DNA from 3 places in the Priestia sp. 10L35 genome. Region 3 is predicted to be linked to each of the others. Evidence: predicted binding sites of a transcription regulator. Region 3 holds the regulator's gene; each other region holds the start of a gene.
The links. Region 3 encodes LexA, which represses DNA repair genes until DNA is damaged. Its sites were predicted from a motif close to CGAACATATGTTCG; they were not measured.

Region 1 (6,587 bases), on a different contig from region 3:
GGCTCCTGGTCCGATATCAATTAAATAATCAGCTGCCATCATCGTATCTTCGTCATGTTCTACAACAATCAACGTATTTCCAATATCGCGCATATCTTGCATCGTGCGAATTAAGCGATCATTATCACGCTGATGAAGACCGATAGAAGGTTCATCTAAAATATAAAGAACCCCCGTCAAACGAGAACCAATTTGAGTAGCTAAACGGATCCGCTGTGCTTCTCCTCCCGAGAGAGTTCCAGCAGAGCGGTTTAATGTTAGGTAATCAAGCCCCACGTTAATGAGAAAGCTTAGACGCTCACGAATTTCACGCAGTATCATATCCGCAATCTTCATGTCTTTTTCAGATAGGCTGAGACTTTCAAAAAAATCATATGCTTCTTTTACGGAGAAGCGGGTTGTATCTCCTATATGCTTTTCGTCAATAAGCACCGCTAAGCTTTCGCGTTTTAAGCGATTTCCTTTACATTTTGGGCAAGCTTGCTGAGCCATGTACTTTTCCATTTGCTCACGGATATAATCTGAACTTGTTTCATGATAACGGCGCTCTACATTCCGAAGCACGCCTTCAAATTCGATATGATTTTCTCTTACTTGGCCAAAATCATTTTCATAGCGAAAGTAAATTTTTTCTTTACCGCTGCCATATAATACTTTATCAAATAAATGTTCCGGGATATCTCGCACCGGCACGTCCATATCGATGCCGTAATGTGTACATACGGCTTCAAGCAGCTGCGGATAGTATTGAGAACTTGTTGGCTCCCAAGGTGCAATTGCGTGCTGACGAAGCGTTAAGTCATAGTTAGGAATAACTAAATCTTTGTCCACTTCCAATTTCGTTCCTAACCCGTCACACGTTGGACACGCCCCGTACGGACTATTAAATGAAAACATGCGGGGCTCAAGTTCTCCAATGGAGAAACCACATTTTGGACAAGCATGATGCTCACTAAAAAGCAGTTCTTCTTCACCTATCACATCAATAATTACTTTCCCTTCTCCGAGGCGAAGAGCTGATTCCAAAGAGTCCGACAAACGAGCGGCTACACCTTCTTTTACAACAACGCGATCAATTACTACTTCAATGGAGTGCTTTTTGTTTTTTTCCAGTTCAATTTCTTCTGTTATTTCACGCATTTCTCCGTCTACTCGAATGCGAACGTACCCTTCCTTTTTAATATCTTCTAACACTTTTACGTGGGTACCTTTTCGGCCAGATACCACAGGTGCCAGTACTTGAAGCTTTGTACGTTCAGGGTACTCTAAAATTCTATCTACCATTTGCTCAATCGTTTGAGATGTAATTTCAATTCCATGATTAGGACAAATCGGCTTTCCTACACGAGCAAACAAAAGGCGCAAATAGTCATAGATTTCGGTCACAGTTCCGACGGTTGAACGAGGGTTTCGGCTCGTTGTTTTTTGATCGATTGAAATAGCAGGCGACAATCCTTCGATTGAATCTACATCGGGCTTATCCATTTGACCTAAAAACTGTCTTGCATATGCCGAAAGCGACTCGACATAACGTCTTTGTCCTTCTGCATAGATTGTATCGAAAGCTAAAGAAGATTTACCAGAACCTGATAACCCTGTTAATACTACTAATTTGTCTCGCGGGATTTCAATATCGATATTTTTCAAATTGTGGGCTCGTGCACCTTTTACCACGATTTTTTCCATCGCCATGTTTTATCACCCTTCCGCTTTTAATTCTAGAATCAAGTCACGAAGCTCAGCTGCGCGTTCAAAGTTAAGCGCTTTGGCTGCTTCTTTCATTTCTTGTTCCATTTCTTCTACGAGCTTTGCTTTTTCTTTTTTGTTGAGCTTATCAAATGCCGGTGCTTCTTCATACGTTTCTGTATCTTCTGCTACTACTGTTGCACGAATTGAGCCTCGAACTTCTTTTTGAATCGTTGTCGGTGTAATACCATGCTCTTCATTGTAAGCTTCTTGAATACTTCTACGACGCTTGGTCTCATTGATAGCAATGTCCATGGAGTTTGTGATGCGATCTGCATACATAATGACATGTCCATTAGCATTTCGTGCAGCACGTCCGATGGTTTGAATAAGCGATCGTTCTGAACGCAAGAATCCTTCTTTATCCGCGTCTAATATGGTTACTAACGAAACTTCCGGAATATCTAAACCTTCACGAAGTAAGTTAATTCCTACAAGCACATCGTACTTTCCAAGCCGCAGCTCTCGGATAATTTCAATACGCTCGAGCGTCTTCACTTCAGAGTGAAGATATTGAACTTTAATGCCGATTTCTTTTAAGTAGTTCGTTAAATCCTCGGACATTTTCTTTGTTAACGTCGTAACGAGTACTCGTTCATTTCGCTTAATCCGGTCGTGAATTTCTCCAATTAAATCATCAATCTGCCCTTCAATTGGTCGAACTTCAATATTTGGATCCAATAATCCCGTTGGACGGATAATTTGTTCAATCACATCAGGTGCCTTCTCAAGTTCATAAGGACCTGGTGTTGCGGAAACATGAACAATTTGGTTAATATGCTGTTCAAATTCATCAAATTTAAGCGGGCGGTTATCTAATGCGGAAGGCAAGCGGAAACCATGGTCCACTAACACTTGTTTACGCGCTTGGTCCCCATTGTACATTCCTCTAACTTGAGGAATCGTAACGTGTGATTCATCCACAACAAGAAGGAAATCTTCAGGGAAGAAGTCCAGCAGTGTATAAGGTGTAGAACCAGCGGGACGAAGCGTTAAATGACGAGAGTAGTTCTCGATTCCCGAACAAAAGCCCATTTCTCTCATCATTTCTAGGTCGTAGCGCGTGCGCTGCTCCAAGCGCTGCGCTTCTAAAAGCTTGCCTGCTTCTTTTAGCTTCTCTAGCTGTTCTTCTAGTTCTTTTTCAATATTTTGAATGGCAACACGCATTTTTTCTTCTCTCGTGACAAAGTGAGATGCCGGGAAGATAGCTACATGTTCACGATCACCAATGATTTCTCCTGTTAGAGCGTCAACTTCTCGGATGCGGTCAATTTCATCGCCGAAAAACTCGACGCGAATACAGTGTTCATCTCGAGACACAGGGAAAATCTCCACAACATCACCGCGAACGCGAAACGTTCCGCGCTTAAAGTCAATATCATTTCTTTCGTACTGTACATCTACTAGCGTACGAAGCAGCTGATTACGCTCTTTTTCCATTCCTACTCGAAGAGATACGACCATTTCTTTGTATTCTTCCGGAGACCCTAAGCCATAAATACAGGATACGCTGGCAATAATAATGACATCTTTTCGTTCAAAAAGAGAAGAAGTTGCCGAGTGACGAAGTTTATCAATTTCATCATTAATGCTTGCATCTTTTTCAATAAATGTATCTGTTTGAGGTACATAGGCTTCAGGCTGATAGTAATCGTAGTAACTGACAAAGTATTCGACTGCATTATTAGGAAAAAACTCTTTAAACTCACTGTACAATTGACCAGCAAGCGTTTTGTTATGAGCCATAATTAGTGTCGGCTTATTTATTTCCTTAATAACATTAGACATGGTGAAAGTTTTTCCCGTTCCTGTAGCACCTAACAAAACTTGATGCTGCTTACCTTCTTTAATTCCTTTCACGATCTTTTCAATTGCCTTTGGCTGATCACCCTGCGGTTGATATGGGGATACTAATTCAAACTGATCTTTCAAATGAAGGCCTCCGTTTCTATTTTCTTGTTTTATCTATTTTTATTACGATATGTAAAAACCGAAAACACGAACTGATATTCGTATTTTATCACTTTATAATCATAAATGAAACTAATGAGTATTAATCTTATATAGTGTTTGTTTGTTTTTATTTTTTACCCTGTTACTTTATTACCCACTAAATTCTTATACTACCCTTTTCGAAGGGAATACAACTCTTTAGATGAAAGCAATAAAAGAAAGTAAGCTGCGTTATTGTTTGAAAAAGATAGGCTTTTGCGCCAATTTCTAAATTATGATACAGTATAAAAAATATGTACCGAGAGGGGTTTAGTATGGCAAGCGTTGATCAAGTTCTTATAAATAACTCCTTTATAACAGTTGAAGAATCAACTTCTTTAGCTAAAGTGACATCTGAACTTTCAAACTATGACTTCGTCGTAGTCACAGCAAGTACCTTTTATGTAATACAAAAAGATGAACGATACCTGTTAACAGGTCATGACGAGGCATCGTCCATAAAAAAAGTAATAGCGGATACAAATTGGCCTTCATCTTCTACTTCTACGTTAGCCAATTTACAAGGCAACACAAACTGGAACAGACCAGTCCTCATTCAAGCAGAAAACCAAGAAACCACAATAGGACTTGTAACACCTTCGCAGTGGATTACACATTTGCATAGCCAAAATGAGATATTAGCTTCCTATTTTGATACATTGGCAGAAACCATTAATGATGCAGTGACAGCGGTCGATAATGAAGGAAATGTAATCTTGTGGAATACTGCTGCGGAACATACGTATAAGATTCAGAGAGATGATATTATTGGTAGAAAAATCGGAGAGCATTTCAAAGATGAATCCATCATTCTACATACGATTCTAAATGAAGGGCGCCCTGTACGCGGAACGTATCATCGTCCTAATGAACAAACTCACGTGCTCATCAATGCATCTCCTATTATAAGAAACAATCGAGTCATAGGTGGAGTCGCAACTGAACATGACATTACCAATATTGTAAGATTAAATGAAGAAATTGATGTGTCTCTTCTCATTCCAAAAGATAATCCATTTTCTTCTTTCGCGGGTATCAGTCCTGAAATTAAGCAAGCCGTTGACATTGCCAAAAAAGTGGCATCTACAGATATGCCTATTTTATTAACAGGAGAACCTGGTTCTGGGAAAGAAATGCTGGCTCAGGCCATCCACTACGGTGGAGCCAAACATAAAGAACCTTTTTTATCTTTAAATTGCGCCACTATTCCATCGGGACTCCTGGAAATTGAGCTCTTTGGTCATCAAAAAGATGTCTTTTCAGAAGATCCAACAACCATTGCGGGAAAACTGGAGCAGGCTCACAACGGGACGTTATTTATTGAAGAAATTGATAAAATGCCTCTTGAAATTCAAGTTAAGTTTCTGCGTTACTTGGAAGAACGATCCTTTTATCACGTTGGAGGCACGGAAGAAATTCAAGTTCAAACCCGAATTGTAGCCTCTACCACGACGCCTTTGGAAGAGTTGCTAAAAGCCGGTGAATTCCATGAAAATCTTTACTATTTGCTGACCGTCATTAACATTATAATTCCGCCGCTTCGAGACCATAAAGAAGACATCGAAGCATTGACACAGCAATTTGTACAGGAATTCAGCAAGAAGTATAAAAAGAAGGCTCCTTTCATTACCTCTGAAGTTCTCGAAGCCTTTATGCAATACGATTGGCCAGGCAATATTCGCGAGCTGAGAAATACGATTGAACGAATGATTTTTCTAAGTGATCAGTCGTTGATTACCCTTACGCACCTTCCTGACAATCTGAAGGATGCAAGTTCTTTCACAGAAGTTCAAAAAGAAGAAGATTCTCTTCAAGAAGCTAGGCTAATAGAAGAGACTCTTCAAAAAACCTATGGAAACAAAAGTGCAGCAGCAGATTTGCTTGGCATTTCACGCGGCACCCTTTACAACAAAATCAAAGAATACGGACTAAACTAATCAAAAAATTCGACACGAAGCTCAGGGTACTTGTGTCGAATTTTTTATGTTTCTTTGACTGAACTTATTTGGAGAAATTTTTTAATACGAACCATACATTGGCGGGGCGTTCGGCTAGGCGTCTCATGAAATAACCAAACCAATCAATTCCGTAAGGAACATACACCCTTACTTTATATCCTTCTTTTACTAGACGGTCCTGCAGCTCTACGCAAATTCCATAAAGCATTTGGAACTCAAATTGGTCATTTGAAATACCATTTTCTCTTACTAATCGTTTTGTGTACTGAATCATTTCTTCATCATGACTTGCTACAGCTGTATAGTGACCATTTAATAAATGCATTTTAATGATTTTTTTATAGTTTTCATCTACGTCTTTCTTTTCTGGAAATGATACTTCTGGTGATTCTTTATAAGCTCCTTTTACTAGACGTAAATTAGCTTGATATTGATGTAAGTCATTCATATCTTGTTCTGTACGATGAAGATACGCTTGAATCACAATTCCAACATTATCAAATTCTTTGCGTAATTCTTTATACATATCAAGGGAGATTTGGCAGTGCAAGTAGTCTTCCATATCAATTCGAACAAAAATATTATTCATTCTGGCCGTGTGTAGAATTCTGCGCATATTTTCCATACAAAGCCCTTTGCTAATATCCAATCCTAAAGAAGTCACCTTTAATGATAAATTTGATTGAACGCCCGATTCTGCAATGGCTTCTAGTGTCTGAATGCACATGGCAGTAGACAACCTGGCTTCCTCTTCTGTAAAAACAAATTCTCCTAAATGATCAAGTGTAACAACTTTTCCACTATTGTTAAGCTCCTTAGATGTGTGAATTGCTGATTCGGTTGAGTCTCCAGCAACAAAACGAGCTGCTCCCATCCTCAATCCATACTTTT
Region 2 (6,587 bases), on a different contig from region 3:
GCTCTTAGATGAATTCCTTTAGGTTTCGAAAATCTATTTAGAAAATATAGAAATCCTCCAAGAGTGTCGTAATGAAAGAGATGTAAACGTTACGTTTAAAAGTAGAGCAATATTAGTAACTAGTGGAGGCACAGAAATTGGAGGAGTTACTTCCTATAATCAAACTTATGTAAACCCAATTTTTTCTAATACAAAAGCTTACCCTATTTTTGGGTAAGCTCATTATTACTACTGTTAATAGTAGAGCAGTAAAAACGGAAGGGAATTCCCTAGCACAAACTAGATAAAAAAATCTCAGATCCTCATCACGATTATTCTCTACTTATTCATGACTAAACTTTTTATTAGAAATCCAATAATTTGTTATAAAGAGTGTCAATAAAATCCAAACGAATGTCAATAGTAAATTACCTACTGCATTTGAATCTACTAATCCCGTCATTAGTGTTTCCATTGCATGCTTACTCATACTGGCTGGATTTAATTGATCCATTATTGGGTTCAGACCGACGATTATCCTACAACCTATAAGGAAAATAATTGAAATTAATGCAATAATACCTTGACTGTGAAAAATAGCACTTATCATTGTTGTGAAAGATACGATAAAAAGAACCCATACTAGATAAAATATTAACCCAGTAATCATGTGTGAAAATGGAACAGCAGTAAAAAGATAATTTACATATAGGTAAGAGGTAAAGTATCCAATTGTTACACTAAAAGCTGCCATCAAATAATTTGATACTATTTTTCCACCTATATATGAAGTAACAGTAACAGGTCGTGTTAAAATAAAGGCCAGCATACCGTTGGCTTTATCTGTTTGAATGATACCCATCATAGAAATTGCAAGAATCATAAGACCAAGCTGATCAAACTGAGATCCTAAAGTACTTGCTAGTACTTCTCCTCCTTTTTGTGCTGTCATACTCGGATCAATGGTAATTCCCTGACCACCGCCTCCTAATGCTTCTAGAATTGATGGCAAGTAATGAGTTATTACTGGCTGCGTTGCCCCTAAAAATATAAAAACAATCGGTAGCCAAATTACCTTAAAATCACGTAACATTTGAACATATTCTTTTTTTATCAGTACAATTAAGTTATTCATTTCTGCACCACCAATTTTAAGAAGATTTCTTCTAAAGTATCGTTATTCATTTCAAATTTAACGATGTCCACTTTATGTTCGAGTGCATTTTGCAGCAATAAATTTTTATTTTTTTCGATACTTTCAACCTTTACTTTGACTTTAAGCCCAATAACTTCTACGTCCTTTACGTAAGGCAGTTTTTTTACATGGTCTACCCACTTTCGGTCCTTCGCTGTGATTTCCACAATTAACTTATTTTCGCTATTGCGGTTTAAAAGTTCGGTAATCTTTGTATCTTCTATTTTTGTTCCATCTTTCATAATGACAAATCGTTCACAAATTTCTTCCGCATCGCTTAATATATGGGTTGATAATAAAATGGTTGTATCTTTTTTTATTTCTTCAATCAGGTTTAACACTTCTCTTCGACCGATTGGATCTAATGCGGATACCGGTTCATCCATAACAATAAGAGAAGGTTTATGTAGTAAGGCTTGTGCTATACCAAGTCGTTGTTTCATTCCTCCAGAAAATGTACCAACCTTTGAGTTTTCTTCGCCCTTTAGCCCAACTTTTGTCAGAATCTCCCGTATCGAGTTTGTTAATACTTCTTTTTTCAATCCCGAAAGTTGACCCATAAACGTAAGAGTTTCTCTTGCTGTCATCCAATGAAAAAAATTAGGGTACTGTGGTAGGTAACCAATTTCTCTTTTCATTTTAGATATTTTTTTCCCATTCAATAAAACTTCACCAGTATTTGGATCGATGATATCTGAAATCACTTTTATTAATGTAGATTTGCCTGCTCCATTTGGCCCGATTAACCCGACACATTCCCCTGATTTCAGTTCCATCGAGAAATTATTGACAGCAATTTTCTCTTTAAATGATTTTGTTACATTTATAATCTCTAATTTCAAGAGTTCTCACCATCCTTTCTCCCTATAACAAAGTAAAGAATAGGTCCAAGTGTATTAACAAAAAGAATAATTAGGGCCCATATAAGGACATTTTCTCTTGTCTTTCTATGTCGGTATAAATCAATTAGTGCGATTAAAACTAAAAGCGTCCCCACTGCAATAACTGGCAATATAACGGGCAGAAAAGCCATAAAATCAAGATCTTTAAGGTCGTTTAATCCATAATGTAGTTGCATTTTCAACATTCCTTCCTAATCTCATTATCATTATTAATAATGATAAATCAAATGCAGATTCGTTGCAATCATTATTCTCATTATTTATAATAAGAATTAAATTTAATAAATAATAAGGTGATTGGATGAGTACTAAAGTTGAAATATTAATGCATCCGGTGAGAATAAAGATTTGCCAAGCATTAATGAGAAATAGAGAAAATGGGTTAACACCATTAGAAATGGTGAAAATTCTTAAAGATGTGCCCCAAGCAACTCTATATAGGCATCTTCAAACTATGTTTGATTCTGGTATTGTTTGTGTGATTAAAGAAAAAAAAGTAAAATCGGTTTCCGAAAAATATTACGCTATAAATGAAGAAGAGGCAAAAATTGACGGAAGTGAATGGAGGGAATTATCTAGCAAGGAAAAGTTAGACTATATTTCTTATTACCAGTTATCACTTATGACACAATATCAAACTTATCTTAAGAAATTAGGGGAACAAAACAGCCAAGAGGACGGGGCAACTTTTTCTGTAGTGGAATTAAAGATAGATGAGGAACATTTTATACAATTTCAAAACGAATTAAACGAATTAATGACTAAATACTACCATACCCAGAGTAAGGGAAACGAAAAAGAAGCCCCAGTTCGGACCATCGCTATTACAATTATTCCAGATACTTAAACTAAGTAAATATTTAGGGGGATTTGGTAATTAGAATACTGGACAAGTACCCATTATTTACTCGACATTCAATTGATCGATTATGGTAGCTTTAAATCTTATAAAAATATAGGCTGATGATTCCTTAGCGCAGGAGTCATCGGCTTTCTTTTTGTCTAATCTTGCTAGGCTTATGTTAGCAGGGGCCCTTACAAAAAGTCGTAAACAAACAACTAGAAATCCCTTAACCTGTTTTAGCAGAAGATTAAATGTAACAGGTTAATTCCACCTTCAATTTTCATGTTTCTTTTTATACCAGCCCTTAGTGTATAAATTCTCATATAATTCATTCGTAACTGATCCCTCAAAGATAAAAAATATGTAGAAATCCTCTTTTACTAAAAAACCATTTATTTCATCTTATTTTTTCTTTTGAATTCAAAACTCACCATATAAGCTATTCCTAACGAAATAACAGCAGCAATACTAATCTTTATGTAAGAAATCTCTAAAGCCCAAGGACCGTATTTATGTGGGTTCAAACGATACATAGACCACCACTGTCCATTTTCACCTTTAAAGAATGAGACGATAATCCATAAAAGAACTAAGAACAAAAACCATGAAAAAAAGATAATATAACTAGACAGTTTTTTATTCATTGATCAACCCTCCGTCTTCTCAATTCATATACAATGTTCTTCTCTCTTATTATAGTAACAATAATCGGGAAAAGATTCCATTGAATAAGGAACGTTTGTTCGTATATAATAAAGAACAAACGTTCTTTATTAAGGAGTTATTCCAATGGATTATGGGCAGCTACCAAACAGAGTGATTATTTGTATCGACATGAAGGCGTTCTTTGCTTCCGTTTCTTCTGTCATACGGGGCTTAGATCCATTGAAAACAAGGCTTGCGGTTGTAGGAGATATCAAACGGTCGGGATCTGTTGTGTTAGCTGCCACACCTTTATTAAAGAAAGAAGGGATCAAAACAGGAAGTCGCCTCTTTGAAATTCCTAAAAGGAAAGATATCTATGTCGTGAATCCATCCATGGAGAGATACATCAAGGCTTCGAACTATATTTCTAGTTTGGTGTTACAGTATGTTGCTCCTGAAGATTTCCATGCGTATAGCATTGATGAGTTGTTTATTGATGCCACGGCTTCTTTGCATTTATTTGCTCGAACACCAGAGGAGCTAGCTCATCGAATACGTAATGAGATCTATCGCAAAACAAGACTGACAGCTACCGCAGGAATCGGTCCGAATCTCTTACTAGCTAAAGTTAGCTTAGATCATGAAGCGAAGCACAGCCCAACAGGGGTTGCGTATTGGCGATATGAGAATATTCCCTTTAAGTTATGGTCGATTCATCCAATGAAGGATTTCTGGGGGATCTCGTCAGCTACAGAAAGACGCTTAAACCGTTTAGGCATCTATACCATAAAAGAACTCGCTCTTTCTTCTAAGGAGATGTTACAAAAAGAATTTGGCATCATGGGGGAAGAGTTACACCAACATGCAAATGGGATTGATTTTAGTCGCATTTCAGATGTGTACATTCCTAGTTCTCGGTCATTCGGGAAGAGTCAAATTCTGTTTCGAGATTATACAAGCCGAAAAGAAGTTGAATTATTGCTGTTGGAACTATTGGACGATGTGTGTTTTCGCTTACGCATGCATCAAGTGGTGGCTCAAACGATCCATTTATCGATTGGCTACAGCAAACAAACAGGTGGAGGCTTCTCAAGACAAAAGAAAATGGGGCGAGCTTCGAACTTAAGCCAAGATATTTTCCCTTATTGTTTAACCATTTTACATAATTTTGATAATGGAATGCCGATTCGCTCCATTGGGATTTCGTTATCCAATACGAGCATTGAAGAAGAGGAGCAAATGAGCTTATTTGAGGATATCGATCAGCGTGAAAGGGCCTATGCTCTTGCTAAAACGATTGATGAAATTCGTATGCGTTATGGGAAGAATAGTGTGCTACGGGCTTCAAGCTACCTGGATCACTCAACAGCTCGTTATCGAAATAGCTTAATTGGAGGTCATAAAAAATAAGGAGGATGATAATATGAAAAAATGGCACCCATTCGCCAGTATGCCAGAGCAATATATTGGATTACAGGACATCATAAACAAGCAAGTAGAGGTCCCTCAACCTCTTTTAACGGAAGAGCAAATGGAACAAATCAATTTCACCTTGATTGAAGCCTTACATACAAATAAACAAGTATACCTTACATACTATAAGCAAGGCCAATGCATAACAGAGACGGGGTTCATTCAGTTTGTTGATTCGTTTGGGGAACTATTTATCTTCATTGATGACGTATTTGAATTAAAAAATAAAATGAGATTGAGTGAACTTATTGATATTGGATTCATGTAAAATTAGAGTAGATTGAAAAACTGCACCGTTCAAAATATTTTTTAGTTTTAGGAGGAAATGGCATGGAAGTTTTGGCAGAATATTTAGCGCGTATTGATAACCCTGACCATCGGAACCGAACAGAGGAAGTTTTGACTTGGGTGGCTACTAACTTTCCGAATTTGAAACCGCAGATCAAGTGGAAGACACCAATGTTTACCGATCACGATACATTTATCATCGGCTTTTCCACAGCTAAGCATCATTTGAGCGTTTCACCCGAAGAAGTAGGTATTGCCCAATTTGCTGATGACATTGCTCAGGCTAAATATAGCGCTACCAAAGGCTTGTTCCGAATTCCATGGACCGATTCGGTAAACTATGAATTACTTAAGAAAATGATTGAGTTCAATATTTTAGATAAAAAAGACTGTTCAACTTTTTGGCGAAAATAAAAAAACAAATTATGAGGAGTAAACTGATCCCCAAGTAGCTTAGAAATCGTAAGATGAATTAGAAACTAAATTAAAAGGAAAAAGTGCTCCAATTTATAGGTGATAGGTGGTAGAGGAGGAGAGTATAAAACGATGAATTTCGAAATGATTATGAAGGAGCTTGAAGAGCTCGGTACGGAACGAATTAAAAAGACTTACATAAGCAATGGTGCACACGATCCACTTTTTGGAGTGGCAACGGGCAAAATGAAACCCATTGCAAAGAAAATCAAGAAGAACCAGCCTTTAGCCGAGCAGCTTTATGCCTCTGGTAACTACGATGCCATGTATTTTGCTGGTATCATTGCAGACCCCACAAGGATGACTGAGGAAGATTTTGAGCGTTGGATAGATGCAGCGTATTTTTACATGCTGTCTGATTATGTAGTTGCAGTAACTTTGGCAGAAACTGATTTTGCGCAAGTTGTTGCTGATAAATGGATTGCAAGTGATAAAGAACTTAAAATGTCAGCAGGCTGGAGCTGTTACTGTTGGCTTTTGGGTAATCGTCCGGACGATGAATTTTGCACAATTAAGATTTCCAATATGCTTGAACAAGTAAAAAATACGATTCACGCTTCTCCAAACCGAACGAAATCAGCTATGAATAATTTTATCTATACAGTCGGAATCTCATATTTGCCACTTCATGATAAGGCGGTTGAAATTGCAAAGGGAGTAGGTCCAGTGGAAGTTAAGAAGGACAAGAAAAAAAGTAGTATCCTTCTTGCTTCTGAAACTATTCAAAAGGAGATAGACAGAGGCCGGATTGGTTTTAAACGCAAATACGTAAGGTGTTAGCATAATT
Region 3 (6,587 bases):
TTGAAGTGAGCATACACTTCTTCTGGCACATAGAAATCTTCTTCAAATGTCCATGCATAAGCTTCTTTTGTTAATTTTGTTTCATCGGAACCTAATGGAGAACCGTGCACGCCAGAAGTACCCGCGTGGTTTGGAGAACCAAATCCGATTGTTGTTTTTACTTCAATTAGCGTCGGGCGTGTTAAATCGCCTTTTGCTTCTTCAATTGCGTTTGCAATCGCTGTCAAGTCATTGCCGTCTTCAACGCGGATTACTTGCCATCCGTAAGCTTTGAAACGATCTTCTACGTTCTCAGAGAACGAGCGATCTAAATCTCCGTCTAAAGAAATATCATTTGAATCGTATAAAACAACTAAACGTCCTAATTTTAAGTGTGCTGCTAATGAAGCTGCTTCAGCAGATACACCTTCCATTAAGTCTCCGTCACCACAAATACCATACGTAAAGTGGTCTACAATTTCTAAACCTTCTTTGTTGTATGTTTCAGCTAAATGACGTTCTGCCATTGCTTTACCAACAGCCATTGCAATACCTTGTCCTAGTGGACCAGTTGTTGCATCAACACCTGCTGTATGACCGAACTCTGGATGACCTGGTGTTTTACTTCCCCATTGACGGAAGTTTTTAAGGTCTTCAATTGATAAGTCATATCCAGCTAAATGAAGCAAGCTGTATAATAGTGCCGATCCGTGTCCTGCTGATAATACAAAGCGGTCACGGTTGAACCAGTTTGGATTCTTTGGATTGATGTTCATAAATTTTGTCCACAATGTATATGCCATTGGAGCAGCTCCCATTGGCATACCTGGGTGACCTGAATTTGCTTTTTCAATCGCATCGATTGATAAAGTACGAATTGTTGCAATCGAAAGATCTTCAATACGTTGTGTCATACTCTTCATTCCTTTCAAAACTATGTACATATGTTATCATACTAATGATTTGCTTATTTGTACAATACTTGAACCAAAAAATTTTCCACTTTTACAGTTTTTGTGTGCCTTATTAAAAATATACAAAAAACTAGAAGGAACACTCCCTCTAGTTTTACTAGAACGTCTTAGTGAAGACGCTTCTTTTTACTCTCTTTTAACTTCTTAGGCGTAACATCTTTACCTTCTTCGTCCACAACTTTAATCGTATGAAGGTGATTTGTCATAGATTGTCGGAAAACTTTTAAATATTCCTGACGTAGCTCTTGCTGTTCTTTCGCTTCAGATTCTGTCAGACCTTCAGCCTTTGCCTTTTTTGAAAGAGCATTAATACGAGCAAGTTTATCTTTTGATAGCATATAAAACCTATCTCCTTATAATCAATAATTAAAATTACCGAACCGTTCCGGCAACATGTAGTCATCTTACTAAATCTCTTTCGTTTTATCAAGAGATTGAGCATTCTCTTGGTATTCTTGATAGCGGCGATGTACCGTCGCTTTTGAAATATTATAGCCAAAACCTTTTAGCGTAACTGAAATTTCAGCAAAGGTTAAGCCGTTATGACGAAGACGGACAATTTCTTCAATTGGCGCTTCTTTTTTTTCTCTTCCCGAGTTAACTCCTTGATTTTTTAAATTTTGCTGCGGACGATAACCGTTTTCTACAGCTCTTTTCATTCCTCTTTTAATTTTAGCATTATGTAATTTCCGCTGATGCTCTTCCACTAAGCTAATAATATCTAACACCATTGAATCAGATTCTGAAAGCTGAAGCTGGCCTTGATGACTAATCGTATAGATGGTAGCATTTTCTTTATGAAAAGCATGAAGCAGCGCAATTCGAGCATTTCCTCTGCCTAATCGTGTTTCATCTTGAATAAGCAACACAGATATTTTTTCTTCTTTCATTGTATGAAGAACATCCAAAATACCCTCTCTGTCTACTTCATATCCGCTTGCTTTTTCCATTACGACTTTTTTTACGTCTAGATGGTGAAGAGCAGCAAGCTTTTTTAATTCTTCTTGCTGGCGCTGTAAAGATGTTTCTTGGGTTTTTTTATCCGTACTGACACGGCAATAAATAATGGCATCCACTTTTATCACGACCTTTTCGGCTTCTAACAATATTCAGGAACGGCCGTTACACACTACTGTTCAATTGCCACTTGATTATGTAACTCTTTTTTTAAAACAGGAATATATAATTTATCTCCAGGAGATAAAGACTGGGCAGTGTCTGAGTTTAAATCATTGACGTCTTCAACCCATTTGACAAATTCATTGGTGGTCAAATGATGGTGATTATGATACTTGTTGGACAATTCCCAAAGCGTATCTCCTTTTGTAATAGTAACCGTTGAATATTTGTCTAAATCTACTTTATCCGCTCCTAAAACCAGCGTCAATACATATGTAAGTGCAGCGATAACTGCAAAAAAAATAGCGTAATGTTTCATAGAATGTAAGAATTGTTGCATATTATGATCCCCCTGTCAGAATATATGTTCTTATTTTATTGAGAACATTTGTTTCTGTCAATGGAATTCTTCGAACTTATGTTTGTATATTGACACATCACGTGGTATAATTCACCTAAAGAATAGCTAAAATCGAGGTGAAAAATATGAAGCTATCAAAACGTCAACAAGACATACTAGATTTTATTAAGCATGAAGTAAAATTAAAAGGTTATCCGCCTTCTGTTCGTGAGATTGGGGAAGCGGTAGGATTAGCCTCTAGCTCCACTGTACACGGGCATTTAGCTCGTTTAGAAAGCAAAGGGTTAATTCGCAGAGATCCGACAAAACCAAGAGCAATCGAAGTTCTTCAACTAGACGAAGTAAACATCCCTAAAAGCAATGTCATTAATGTTCCTGTTATCGGTAAAGTAACAGCGGGTCTGCCTATAACAGCCGTTGAAAATGTGGAAGAATATTTCCCTCTTCCAGATAAATTCGTTTCTCCAGATGATCATGTATTTATGCTTGAAATTATGGGAGAAAGTATGATTGAAGCAGGTATTCTAGATGGCGATATGGTAATCGTACGTCAGCAGCAAACAGCTAATAATGGAGATATTGTGGTCGCTATGACCGAAGACAACGAAGCAACGGTAAAACGTTTCTTTAAAGAAGAAAATTTCGTTCGTTTACAGCCTGAAAATTCAACGATGGCGCCTATTATTCTTCGCCACGTAACGATTTTAGGAAAAGTAACTGGTGTATATCGCACGATTCACTAATCAGACACTGTATGTAAAACCAACTAATGATGATGTTAGTTGGTTTTTTTACGTTTGTTTTCTAAAAAAATTGGCATATTATAAATGATACGTTGAATCATTGCAGGCAGGTAGAACGGTTTTTATAAAGCTTGTTTTACCTTTTACTTTCTACCTGCATTTCCTCGACTCTTACAAGGAAATACAACCGACCATAAGAAGGATGTAGTTTATGACCAATACACCAAGGAAAACAGAACCATTTCAAACCATTGTACCTACCAAAGCAATGAACATGTTTCTTTTTCCTTTTTCCTTTGACCGAAAAAATAAAGAGCAGCTTGTTCATGCGCTGAAAGCAAATTTGTTCGAGTTTTTCTCCATTCAAAACAAACATTTAGAAAAAGAATACTACGGAGAACAATATTACGTATCTCATGATAGCCTGGATCAATATTTTCTTCCTTACATTGAATGCATTCTATTCCCTGACTCGTGCGAAAAAGAAGGGTTGCTTCGATTTTCAAAAAAAATAGACCATGCCATTACGTTACACACTTCCTCCACCACCGTGTCTAGCAACGTGCTGTCTGTGGATGTTTTTTTATGTCCTTTTGAAATTGGTGTCATGACCATTCGCACTGAGATGAGCCATAATCATTACACCTATGATGATATTTTAGAGTTCATGAATCATTTTCGTGTATTAGAACCGAAGCTTGCTGAAGAGCATGGATCCACCATTACCTATGAACACCATCGCTATAGCAAAGTACAAGATTATATTTTTTCACAGCTCGCGCCATTTTTGAACGAACACATCAAGAAAGAAGCCACACGTGAACAGCATGTGGGGAGCCTTCCTTATTTTATCGATGAACGGATGTTTGTGTTAAGTTATGTAACGGTAAATCAAGAGCAAGAGATTAATTCCACAACTTTATTTCGTACTGGACAGCTAAATAGCTATATGCCTGACGGGAAAGCGTTTATTTCTGCACACAATCATGAGTATATTAAAACGTATAATACTAAACACGTGTATTCCAGATGGGCTCCTGAAACATATTACGTCATAACAGACCATGTGTTTTCATGTATTTCTAAATCGACAGACTCTAAAACGGATCAGCTTTTGATGAATCATCTATTTGGCCAGCATTACTATAATTTATTTTTACATTTTTTCTATAAAATCGTGTTGCTAAAACTATCTTATGAGTATTCTCAGCTCACGTTTCATAAAAATTCAGAGGGCATTGAACGACTAATCCGCTCTATTACCGTGTTCTCAGGTAAATATTTATTTTTAGAAATTAGCTCTCGCACAGAAGGTCAAGAGTTTTCTGAGCTCTTTAAAAAAATCTTCCATATCAATTCTCTTTATCAAGAAGTCAAAGAAACTCTTGGTACTTTGTACCAAAATCAAGAGAAAATCGCAGCTAAGCGTCACAATTACTTATTATTAATTTTAACGATTTACACGGTTCTTTCCGGTATTTACGGAATGAATTTAGTTATTAGCAAACTAAAGGGAAATATCAATTGGGATAGTATGAAGCAGTTTTCTATCTTTGAATATATCGCTTTAATAGTAGCTCTATCAGGAATTCTGATCAGCATTAGTCTCGGAGTGAGTTCCCTATGGAATTTATTAAAAGATCGGTTTAAAACATAAAAGCTGTTCGCATCAGAAAACACATGATAAAAAAGAAGAGATTGAGACATAACTAAATCAAGCGAATCTATAGGGGAACAAATGGAATAAATAAGCTAGTAGGGATTGCTTGTTACACCTCTGTTGATTTCCGTGCAAGACTTCGCTTTCCGCGGGCGGCCGATGAGCCTCCTGGTCGCTTACGCTCCTGCGGGGTCTCACCTGTTCCGCTTTTCCCGCAGGAGTCTTCGTCTTGCCCTCCAATCAACTGCCGGAAGGAACTAAACAAATGAAACCTACGTTCACCATAAAAAAACGAACCACTAATCAAACATGATGATCAATGGTTCGTTTTTCACTTCGACTAAAATCCTTTTTTCCCAACCTCTTTTATCTATTACTAAATCACTGCCTACTCCGCTTACCCTTTTATCAAATGTTATGCTGCTGTTGTAATTTCAGAACAATCTAATATTATACTCTATAAGAAAAATATATACAAAATAATAAAATATGGTATCATAGGGTAGGAATTTTGTACCTTATCTTTGAAATAATTTGCAGGAGGTAATATGCTTAACTCATTTTTATCCAAAAGCCTGATCTTTTTATGTGTCATTATTCTCACATGGTCTCTATTGGGCAGTTACAGTGCGATGACAAATTCATTGGAATTAAAAGGCTTGGCTTTAAGTAATTCATTTATTATTGAAGGAATATTTTTCACTTTCCTTGTCATTTTTCTAATAGCAATTGCAAGTAGATACATGAACAAAACTGTTTTTTTTATTTCACTGATTGTTTTGACGTTAGGTATTCGACTAGCATGGATGCTTTCTGTTCAAACGCCTGTAAAATCTGACTTTCTTGTCATGTTAGATGCCGCGCGTAATATCGCAAAAGGAAATTACGAATTTAACCAAAGCGTTTATTTTACTACATGGGTATATCAGCTAGGCTTTTCATTCTATGAATCTGTTATTATTCGCTGTTTTGGAGATAATATTTTTTTATTAAAATTGTTAAATATTTTTTATTCCACTGGAACCGTTATTTTTATTTATTTAATTGGCGCAAAAGTATTTAACGAACTTGCTGGGAGAATGGCAGCTTTTCTATATGCGTTCTACATTCCGAACATTCTCTATAGCTCAGTGTTAACTAACCAGCATTTAGCTACTTTTTTATTTTATGCAGCTTTTTACCTTATTATAAAAAGATTTGCTCATAACAAGTTTAGCTGGCTTTATATTGGCCTTCTATTGTCGTTAGGAAATTTAATGCGCCCTCTAGGACCTATTATTATCGTTGCTGTTTTCATTTATTTCATCTTGCAAATTCTTCAACCTTACATTAAAACGAAGGATGCTGCTGAATTAAAAGCTCGTCGAAAGAAAATAGGAAAAAACCTCGTAGGCATACTGGCTACTTTTTTTATTGCAAATGCGCTAATCAACTATTCTTTTGTAGCCAGCGGTATTTCTAAATATCCTTTAAGTAACAGAGATCCTTTATGGAAATTCGTCATTGGCTTTAATTACGAAACAAGCGGTTCTTATTCTTCAGAGGATGCTAGTCGTTTTATGGGTATGCCAATTGGAGAAAAACGAGCTGAAGCAGAAAAAGAGGTAATTAAAGAGCGGGTAGCAGATAAAGAGCAGCTTTTAGATCTCTTTCACATTAAATTCCTAAATATGTGGGGAGGAACGGATGCATCTACATTTTGGAGCATTTCATTAACTCCTCAAGAAGATGTACCTTTTAATAAAGAGAAA

Region 1: uvrB (excinuclease ABC subunit UvrB) is a predicted target of LexA. The motif match lies at 3,746-3,759, and genes of this name have one in related genera.
Region 2: AC1DEF_RS25545 (Y-family DNA polymerase) is a predicted target of LexA. The motif match lies at 3,653-3,666, and genes of this name have one in related genera.

What each region holds. Positions count from the first base shown of each region.
Region 1 covers NZ_JBFTKA010000006.1:216,736-223,322, reverse strand. The annotation lists gene uvrA (excinuclease ABC subunit UvrA) at 1-1,692, opposite strand, end outside; gene uvrB (excinuclease ABC subunit UvrB) at 1,699-3,678, opposite strand; gene AC1DEF_RS21360 (sigma-54 interaction domain-containing protein) at 4,014-5,675, shown strand; gene AC1DEF_RS21355 (proline dehydrogenase family protein) at 5,740-6,587, opposite strand, start outside.
Region 2 covers NZ_JBFTKA010000011.1:51,168-57,754, reverse strand. The annotation lists gene AC1DEF_RS25570 (ABC transporter permease) at 323-1,114, opposite strand; gene AC1DEF_RS25565 (ABC transporter ATP-binding protein) at 1,111-2,016, opposite strand; gene AC1DEF_RS25560 (PLD nuclease N-terminal domain-containing protein) at 2,013-2,252, opposite strand; gene AC1DEF_RS25555 (transcriptional regulator) at 2,378-2,923, shown strand; gene AC1DEF_RS25550 (hypothetical protein) at 3,313-3,564, opposite strand; gene AC1DEF_RS25545 (Y-family DNA polymerase) at 3,710-4,975, shown strand; gene AC1DEF_RS25540 (YolD-like family protein) at 4,989-5,306, shown strand; gene AC1DEF_RS25535 (iron chaperone) at 5,369-5,740, shown strand; gene AC1DEF_RS25530 (DNA alkylation repair protein) at 5,873-6,580, shown strand.
Region 3 covers NZ_JBFTKA010000001.1:799,987-806,573, reverse strand. The annotation lists gene tkt (transketolase) at 1-893, opposite strand, end outside; gene AC1DEF_RS04095 (DUF896 domain-containing protein) at 1,061-1,291, opposite strand; gene AC1DEF_RS04090 (YneB family resolvase-like protein) at 1,361-2,029, opposite strand; gene yneA (cell division suppressor protein YneA) at 2,083-2,412, opposite strand; gene lexA (transcriptional repressor LexA) at 2,559-3,176, shown strand; gene AC1DEF_RS04075 (magnesium transporter CorA family protein) at 3,388-4,833, shown strand; gene AC1DEF_RS04070 (hypothetical protein) at 4,946-5,080, opposite strand; gene AC1DEF_RS04065 (ArnT family glycosyltransferase) at 5,385-6,587, shown strand, end outside.